2 linked regions of the Paludibaculum fermentans genome follow. The protein of the gene in region 1 interacts with the protein of each later gene in a pairwise test. Links are inferred from orthologs where the notes say so. Each region holds a gene or a part of one and is shown on either strand. Other genes may lie near its edges.

Evidence for each region.
Region 2: the proteins of IRI77_RS24510 (region 1) and rpsL interact in binary tests that used the Escherichia coli proteins (3 or more experiments, as listed by UniProt). The link is inferred for Paludibaculum fermentans from one-to-one orthologs.

The regions. Positions count from the first base shown.
Region 1 is NZ_CP063849.1:6,226,046-6,230,705, forward strand. Bases 1,930-4,660 are described here. They hold IRI77_RS24510 (ribosome maturation factor RimP), read left to right. Parts: upstream 1,930-2,922; coding sequence 2,923-3,399; downstream 3,400-4,660. Other genes in these bases: IRI77_RS24505 (bifunctional YncE family protein/alkaline phosphatase family protein), read left to right, coding at 1,930-2,813; nusA (transcription termination factor NusA), read left to right, coding at 3,451-4,660. In the rest of the region: IRI77_RS24500 (NIPSNAP family protein), read right to left, coding at 1-55; more of IRI77_RS24505, read left to right, coding at 138-1,929.
Region 2 is NZ_CP063849.1:6,652,090-6,656,861, forward strand. What follows is about bases 771-3,613. They hold rpsL (30S ribosomal protein S12), read left to right. Parts: upstream 771-1,911; coding sequence 1,912-2,316; downstream 2,317-3,613. Other genes in these bases: IRI77_RS26165 (TonB-dependent receptor), read right to left, coding at 771-1,317; rpsG (30S ribosomal protein S7), read left to right, coding at 2,341-2,811; fusA (elongation factor G), read left to right, coding at 2,860-3,613. In the rest of the region: more of IRI77_RS26165, read right to left, coding at 1-770; more of fusA, read left to right, coding at 3,614-4,772. UniProt on the Escherichia coli protein: With S4 and S5 plays an important role in translational accuracy. Interacts with and stabilizes bases of the 16S rRNA that are involved in tRNA selection in the A site and with the mRNA backbone.

The DNA.
Region 1 (4,660 bases):
ACTGTTCGAGCAGGTAGTAATGGGGTGCGGATTCTTTGCCTTCGGCTGGCAGCATGGCAGCGACTCCCACGGATTGAATGAACGTTCGGCGTTGCACAACGCCTCCTTGCTTTGACAGGCTATCAGAAGAGTCACCGATGCGTTTTCTGATTCTGATTGCGGCCGCCAATATGGCGCTCTGGGCGGCAGAGTATCGCACGCCAGCCGGGATCCGGCCGGCGGCGCGCAGGCCCGGGGCGGAATCCGTACTGCCCGGCGGCCGGATGATCGCTCCGCTGGGGCGGCAGTTCATGACGGGTCCGGGCGCGTACGGCATCGCGATCAGTCCCGATGGCAAGATCGCTGTTTCGGCCAACGGCGGGCGCGGCAACTTCTCCTTGAGCTTCCTCGACATGACGTCGGAGCCGTGGCAGGTCCGCCAGGTGAACGCCCAGCGCAAGGAAGACAAGGGCGACGACGACGATAAGGACTGGCGCAGTGTTTTCATGGGCCTGGCGTTCGTCGAGGATCGCAGGCTGTTCGTCTCCGAGGGCGGAAGCGGGCAGGTGCGGCTGGTCTCGGCGCCGGGCGGCCGGACGCTCGAAGTGCTGCAACTGAACCAGGGTTCCTGGAAGGACAGCTACTCGGGCGACCTGGCCTATGACAGCGACAAGCGGCTGCTCTACGTGGTGGACCAGGCCAACTTCCGCGTCGCCATTTTCGACACCCGCAGCCGCAAGCTGGTCTCGTCGGTCCGGGTGGGCCGGCTGCCGTTCAAGATCGCGCTATCCGCCGACAAACGCAGGGTTTTCGTGACCAACCTGGGCATGTTTGAGTACAAGGCCGTGCCCGGCGCCGATCCGAAGGACGCTCCGCGGACCGGGTTGCCGTTCCCGGCGTTTGGGTTCCCTTCGCCCGAGGCGGAAAACGGCGCGAAGCGGGCGACCGCGGCCGGCGAAGTGGATGTGCCCGGCCTGGGCGACCCGAATGCGCCGGAGTCGAACTCCCTCTGCGTGGTGGATGTGGCGGATGCGGCGGCGCCCAAGGTGGAGCGCTTCGTGCGCACCGGCGAGCCCTTTGGCCCGGGCAGTTTGGGGGGATCCAGTCCGTCCGGCATCGCCATGACCGGCACGACGATCTACGTCTCCAACGGGAATCAGGATTCGATCACGGTGATCGACTCGCAGTCGTGGCGGGTGACGGGCCAGATTCTGCTGCGCATTCCGGGATTGGAAGCATTCCGCGGCGTGCTGCCGGTGGGTTTGACCCTGGATGTTCCCAATGGGCGCCTGCTGGTGGCCGAGGCGGGCATCAACGCAATCGGGGTGGTGGACCTGGGTACAGGGAAGGTGACGGCGCATATGCCGTCGGCCTGGTTCCCGACGGCCGTCCAGGTGGACCGGGGCCAGATGTATGTGGCCAGCGCCAAAGGACTTGGCACCGGGCCGAACGCCACCAAGACGGGTCCGCTGGAGCGCAGCTTTCAGGGTGAGATGCGGACCGGCGCGATCAGCGTTTACCCTTCGCCGCTGAACCGGGTGCTGCCAATCTATACCGAGCGGGTCATGAATCTGAACGGGTTCCTGGCCAGCCGGGAGCAGCCGCGGCCGATGCCGATGGAGATCCGGCACGTGGTGATCATCGTCAAGGAAAACCGGACCTTTGATGAAGTGTTCGGGGACATCGAGGACGATTCGACGGGTTCGCTGCGCAGCGCTCCGGAGTTGGCGCGATTTGGGCGGCGCGGCTGGGTGATTCCTGAACCGGGCGCGCTCAAGAGCCGGCTGGACAAGAAGTTCTACAACATCACGCCGAACCATCATGCGCTGGCGTCGAAATACGCGTTCAGCGACAACTTCTACGCGGACAGCGAAGTGAGTGTCGATGGACATCATTGGCTGGTGGGCTCGTACCCGAATACGTGGGTGGAGAGTACGCTTGCTGGGGCTACGAAGGAGTTCCGGTTTCCGACGAATGCTCCGGGCCGGTTGTCGAATCCGGGCAGCAACTCCAGTGTCCATCCCGAGGATCAGTTGGAAGCCGGCGCCTTGTGGCATCACCTGGAGCGGAACGGCATTACTTTCAGGAATTTCGGGGAGGGCTTCGAGCTGGCCGGGAATGTGGAAGATCCGGACGAGAAGCCGACCGGCGCGCGGTTCCTGACGAACATGCCGATGCCGGATCCTTTGTATCGCAACACGTCCAGGAACTATCCCGGCTACAACACGAACATTCCGGACCAGTTCCGCGCCGAACAGTTCATCAGGGAGATCGATGAACTGTACGTAAAGACGGGCAAAGACCTGCCCCGGCTGATCTTCATCCACCTGCCGAACGACCATATGGCGAAGCCGCGGCCGGAGGACGGGTACCCCTTCTCGCCGTCCTATGTGGCCGACAATGATTACGCTTTGGGCCGGATTATGGAGTACTTGAGCGGCACGAAGTGGTGGCGGAGCATGTCGGTTTTCATCACCGAGGACGACGCCCAGGGTGGGGTGGATCATGTGGATTCGCACCGCACGGTGTTCCTGGTGGCGGGTCCGTTTGCGCGCCGGAATTACGCTTCGCGGACCAACGCCAGTTTTCCCGCGTTGTTGAAGATGACCTTCCGTTTGTTGGGGATCCCGCCGCTGAACCTATATGATGCGACGGCGGCGGACCTGTCGGACTGCTTCACGAGTGTGCCGGATTTTTCGGCTTTTGATCCCATCCGGCCGGAGCCTGACATTTTCGTTCCGGAGAACGCGAAGGACCCGGCGGACCCGAAGCCGGCGCCGAAAATGGACGACCCCGAAGTACTGCGCGAGCAGCACCGCCGGCAAAAGCCATGATTAGGCGTACCGGAACCGCTGGTGTATACTGAAATTTAGCGAACCATGGAAGTGGGCGAAAGCCCACTTTTTTATTGGTTGGTACTGTTTCAGCAAAGCAGGAACCGAGATGGCGGGCAGCAACCGGGAAGCCCTGGTCGGGAAGATCACCGAAATTGCCAATCGCGTTGCACAGCGCGAGGGGCTTGAGGTGTGGTCTCTCGAGCTGCTGGGAGCGGGCCAGAGCCGGATTTTGCGCATATTCATCGACAAGCCCGAAGGGGTGTCGCTGGCTGACTGTGAGACAGTCTCGCATCAGGTGGGCGCCATTCTTGACGAAGAGAACTTCATTCCAGGTGACTCCTACCAATTGGAAGTGAGCTCGCCCGGAGTTGAACGCAAGTTATACCGTCCGGAGCATTTCACACGGTTTGCCGGCAAGAAAGCGCGCCTTGCGCTGCGTGAGCCGGTAGAGAACCAACGCCGCTGGGACGGCGTGCTGGCCGGCTATGAAGACGGTTGTGTGGTGCTCGAGACGGGCGTGGACAAAGCCATCCGGGTCCGGATGGAACAAATCGAAAAGGCAAATCTGAAATTCGAGTGGTGAAGGCGCCCGGTTTCGTAGGGCAGCCAATCAGTCGGAAGGGGAGCGTACAGCTTGGCATCCATTTATCAGTCCATTGAAATCCTGAGCAAAGAGAAGGGCATCGATCCTCAGATCGTGCTCGACGCGGTGAAGGACGCCATGCTTGTGGCCGCTCGGAAACAGTTCAAGTCCACCGACGATCTGGTGGCTGACCTGGACGAGAAGACCGGCAACATCATCATCTATTCGGTCAAGATTGTAGCGGATCCGGTGACGGACGCGACCAAGGAAGTAAGCCTGGCGGAAGCGCGGCGCTATGACAAGGCCGCCGAAGTGGGCGCGGTGATTCGATTTGCGAAGCCGACCGAACTATTGGGCCGGATTTCGGCGCAGACCGCCAAGCAGGTGATTCTGCAGAAGGTTCGGGAAGCGGAGCGGGAGAATATCTTCGCGGAGTATTCCGGCCGGGTGGGCGAGCTGGTGAACTGCACAATCAAGCGTGTGGAAGGTCCGGACCTAGTAGTAGACCTGGGCAAGACGGAAGCGCGGCTGGGCAAGAAAGAGCAGTCGCGGCTGGAGAACTTCTCGGTGGGCGAGCGTGTGCGGGCGGTGATCCGCAGCGTGGACAAGACCGGCAAGAATGCGGGCGTGATCGTATCACGCGCGGCGCCGGAGCTGGTGATGCGCCTGTTCGAGCAGGAAGTGCCCGAAATTTATGACGGCACGGTAGTGATTCGTGGATGTGCCCGGGAAGCCGGTGAGCGCACCAAGATCGCCGTGCTGAGCCGTGACCGCGATGTGGACTGCGTGGGCGCCTGCGTGGGCATGAAGGGCATGCGCGTGCAGTCGATTATCCGCGAGCTGCGCGGTGAAAAGATTGACATTATTGAGTTTAGCGACGATCCGGTGGTGTTCGCGACGCATGCGTTGAGTCCTGCCAAGATCTCGCGGGTAGCGATCATCGATTCCGTGGAAAAGCACATGGAAGTGATCGTGGAAGACTCACAGCTTTCCCTGGCGATCGGCAAGAAGGGTCAGAACGTACGGCTGGCGGCGAAGCTGCTGGGCTGGCGGATTGACATCAAGACGGAAGAAGAGAAGCGGCAGGAAGTGGAAGCGCACATGGCGGCGCTTTCGGCCGGGACGCCTCTTTCGGTCCTGCTGGATCATCAGTTGCCGGAACCGGTGTTGGAGCTCCTTTTGGTGGGCGGCATCGGGACGGTGGAGAAGTTGGGTTCGATGACTCCGGAGGAGCTTGAGTTGATTGCGGGCATTGATGCGT
Region 2 (4,772 bases), 420 kb from region 1 along the record:
ATCGATCGAGATCGGCGAGAAATCGATGCCGTTCACGGTCGGGGCGATGCCGTTCAGGCGAGTCTTGGAGCCGTTGTAGCCGAGCTTGGTTTCATTGATCAGATTGGAGGTCAGCACCTGCTGCAGGCTGATCATGCCGTTCTGAGGCACGGCCGTAGTCCGCTGTTGGCTGCCCGTAACATCCATGGGGCTAGTGAGATAGCCTTGGTCGCGGACATAGCGCGCGGAGAGCGAATACTTTGGACTGAAGGCGTAGTCAAACCGGATGCTGCCCGAATACTCATCCAGGCTGGTGGACGCGTTCAGTTGGGCCAGGTCCAGATCCGGGTTGGCGGTAGTCTGGGTGCCGACGGGGAAAGCGTTCACGACAGGGGCGATGGTTGGGACGGCCCGCTGCCGGGCTGCGGCGCTGGGTACAGAACCCAGCAGGTTGATGCCGGCTCGCTGGCGCAGCGTCTCCATGCTGGCGAAGAAGAACGCCTTGTCCTTCTTAATAGGACCGCCCAGGGAACCGCCGAACTGATTCAGGCGGAGCGGCGATTTGGTGGTGTCGAAGAAGTTGCGAGCGTCGAACGAGTTGTTGCGGACGTACTCGAAGAGGGAGCCGTGGATCTGATTGGAGCCGGACTTGGTGACGACCGAGATCTGGCCGCCGGTGCCGGTTCCGAACTCAGCCGGATAGTTGCTGGACTCTACACGAAACTCCTGGACGGTCTCCAGGCTCGCCTGCAGGCGGAAGCCGGTAGAGGACTCGCCGTTCAGGTTTCCAGGGGAGGCATCAATAATAGATGAGGCTTCGACGCCGTCAAACCGCACTGCATTCTGCTGATTGGCGCGGCCGCTGAACCGGATGTTGTCGTAGCTGCCGCCGCCGGCGGTCTGGGCGCCGGGCACCATTAAATAAAGTTGGGAGAGCTGGCGGCCGTTCAGGGGCATGTTGGCCACTTCCCGCTCATTGATATTGGCGCCGACGCGAGCAGAGCTGGTATCGATCACCACCAAATCGCCGCTGGCAACTGTAACAGACTGTTGCATTTCCGCCGGCGCGAGGATGATGGCGAGGGTACGCTCCTGGCCAGCGGTGAGGGTGACTTGGCGATACTGAGCGGACGCCATGCCATTCGCCGAGGCATCGATGGTGTAGACGGAGGGAGTGAGATTCGAGGCGACAAATGAGCCGTTGTCGGCCACGGTGACTTCACGGACTGCTGCCGTTTTCTCGTTTTTAATCTTGATGATAGCGCCAGGAATGACAGCGCCGGACGCGTCGGTCACCGTACCGGTGATGCGAGCTGCGTCGCCTTGAGCGAACAACATACTGGCAGACAGTGCCAGAGTGAAAAGAAACCTCATGCTGACAAGCCTTACAGGCTTGCGTTACGATTCCATAAATCTTGAGTGAACGTTGTGCAACCCGGGCAAGAATAATTCGATAGCTTTACAATTCGAAGAATAGCCCTCGCAACCACGTGTAGGTGGGGGCGGAAGGGCAAGCACCAGCCATCTGGGAAGATTCAACAGAATCTAGGGGTTGGCTGCAGCCCAAGGTGCATGTTTTGAAGATTTTGTGCTTCCAGTTGACAGCAATTCATTAGGGTGTGTATCCTGGGAAGGTTTGAGGAGTTAGCTCTTCCTCTCTCAGCTACCCTTCCTGTGCCTGGCTAGTCCGGGCGAAACGGCGGGAAGCCGGCTGAGAGGCCGCCCCGAGGTTCCTTCAGACATAGCGCTGAACGGAGCATGGGCGTGTCCGAAGTGACCCTCTTGATTGGCGGGCACAGTGCCCGCTGCAACGGTTGATTTTTCGAGGTTTTCGCCGGTTGACCTCTTCCGCGAGCAGGATCTGCGCGCGGATATTTGTTGTGTTCGCCGGTTGAGACTACGCTTCACATAGCTGCCCAAAGAGGATAGTTCGTGCCCACTTTCAATCAGCTTGTCCGTAAGGGACGCAGGCCCACCCGATATAAGACTGCCAGCCCCGCGCTGCAATCTTGCCCGCAGCGCCGCGGCGTTTGCACCCGTGTTTACACCACCACCCCTAAGAAGCCGAACTCGGCTCTCCGCAAAGTGGCCCGTGTGCGCCTGACCAATGGAATTGAAGTTACGACCTATATTCCCGGTGTCGGCCACAACTTGCAGGAGCACTCGATCGTGCTGATTCGCGGCGGCCGCGTGAAGGATCTGCCCGGTGTGCGTTATCACGTAGTTCGCGGAACGCTGGACACGGCTGGTGTGACCGGCCGTATGCAGAGCCGCTCGAAGTACGGTGCCAAGCGCCCCAAGGCGGGTGCCGCCAAAACCGCACCTAAGAAGAAGTAGTAGTAAGGATCTGAAGAGGAACGTATGCCCCGCAGAAGACGCGCTGAGATCCGCGAAATTCAGCCCGACGGCGTTTACAACTCGACGCTGGCCGAGAAGTTCATCAACTCGATGATGTGGGAAGGCAAGAAGACCACGTCCCAACGGATCTTCTATACCGCCATGGAAACGATCAAGGACCGGTCGAATGACGATCCCTTGAAGCTGTTCAAGAAGGCGGTAGAGAACTGCAAGCCTTTGCTGGAAGTTAAGACCCGCCGCGTCGGTGGTGCCAACTACCAGGTCCCGATCGAGGTTCCGAACAATCGCCGCACTTCGCTGGCGATCCGCTGGATCCTCACCGGAGCCCGCGCGCGGACTGACAAGAGCATGGCCGAGAAGTTGGCCAATGAACTGATGGATGCCGCCAGCCTTCGCGGCGCCGCGATCAAGAAGAAGGACGACGTTCACCGCATGGCGGAAGCCAACAAGGCCTTCGCTCACTACCGCTGGTAACTAAAAGGAGAATCGTAAGCTCAGCCGCCGCCGGAGCGACGACTAAATATGCCTCGCACCATCGCACTCGAGAAGATGAGAAATATCGGCATCATGGCCCACATTGATGCCGGTAAGACCACCACGACCGAGCGCATCCTCTATTACACCGGCCGCACCTATAAGATCGGTGAAGTTCATGAAGGCACCGCCACCATGGACTGGATGGTGCAAGAGCAGGAGCGTGGTATCACCATCACCTCCGCCGCGACGACCTGCTCCTGGAACGATTACCAGATCAACATCATCGATACACCCGGCCACGTGGATTTCACGGCTGAAGTGGAGCGTTCGCTCCGTGTGCTCGATGGCGCCGTGGCGGTATTCGACGCCGTGGCTGGTGTGCAGCCGCAGTCGGAAACGGTTTGGCGGCAGGCGGACAAGTACGCCGTTCCGCGCGTGTGCTTCATCAATAAGATGGACCGCGTGGGCGCTGACTTCTTCCACGCCGTCGCCACGATTGAAGATCGCCTCCATGCTCGTGCGGTGCCGATCCAATTGCCGGTCGGTGCTGAGGACCAGTTCAAAGGCATCATCGACCTGGTCACGATGAAAGCGCGCATCTGGCGGGATGAAACCCTCGGGGCCGCATTCGACGACGTCGACATTCCTGCCGACCTGCTGGATCAGGCCAAGGAATACCGCGAAAAGATGGTGGAAGCGGCTGCTGAAGCCGACGACATCCTCATGGAGAAGTACCTGAACGGTGAGACGCTTACGACCACGGAGATCATCTCCGGGTTGCGCAAGGCGACCATCGCGCAGACGATCTTCCCTGTGATCTGCGGCACGGCTTTCAAGAACAAAGGCGTCCAGAATATGCTGGACTCCGTGGTGGACCTCCTGCCCTCGCCGCTCGACATCCCGCCCATCAAGGGTTACGACGTCGACGACCGGAGCATTGAGCTGGTCCGTCATGCGGATGACAGCGAACCATTCTCGGCGTTGATCTTCAAGATCATGACCGATTCGTTCGTCGGGCAGTTGGCCTTTATCCGGGTTTACTCGGGCAAGCTCAACACGGGCGACACGATTCTCAACGTCAGCAAGGGTCGGCGTGAACGCATTGGCCGCCTGGTGAAAATGCACGCCAACAAGCGTGAAGAGATCACCGAGATCTACGCCGGCGACATTGCTGCCTGCGTGGGCCTCAAATCGGTGATCACGAGCGATACGATTTGCAGTGAAGAGCATCCGATCTCACTGGAAGCAATTGAGTTTGCCGCCCCGGTGATCCAGTTGGCCATCGAACCCAAAACGAAGGCCGATCAGGAAAAGCTCGGTATGGCGATTGCGAAGCTGGTGCAGGAAGATCCGACGCTGAAGGTGAACACTGACCCCGAGACGGGACAGACGATTCTGTCCGGTATGGGTGAGTTGCACCTGGAAATCATTGTCGACCGCCTTCAGCGCGAATTCAACGTGGGCGCCAATGTCGGCAAGCCGCAGGTTGCTTACCGCGAAACGATTCGCAAGAAGAGTGATGGCGAAGGCCGGTTCGTGCGCCAGACAGGTGGGCGTGGCCAGTACGGTCACATCAAGCTGCACCTCGAGCCGAATCCGGAAAAAGAGTACGAGTTTGTCAACGGAATCGTTGGCGGCACGGTTCCGAAGGAATATATCGGACCGGCTGAAAAGGGTATTGTCGAGGCCCTCGAGGGCGGCATTCTGGCGGGCTTCCCGATGGCCAATGTCAAAGTGACGATCTACGACGGTAGCTACCACGACGTCGACTCCTCGGAAATGGCTTTCAAGATCGCCGGATCGATGGCATTAAAAGATGCCGCTCACAAGGCGAAGCCGGTTCTTCTGGAGCCGGTCATGAGCGTGGAAGTGGTCGTTCCGGACGAGTACATGGGTTCGGTGAATGGTGACCTGATCAGCCGCCGCGGGCGTCTGGAAGGCATGGAGCTGAAGGGCAA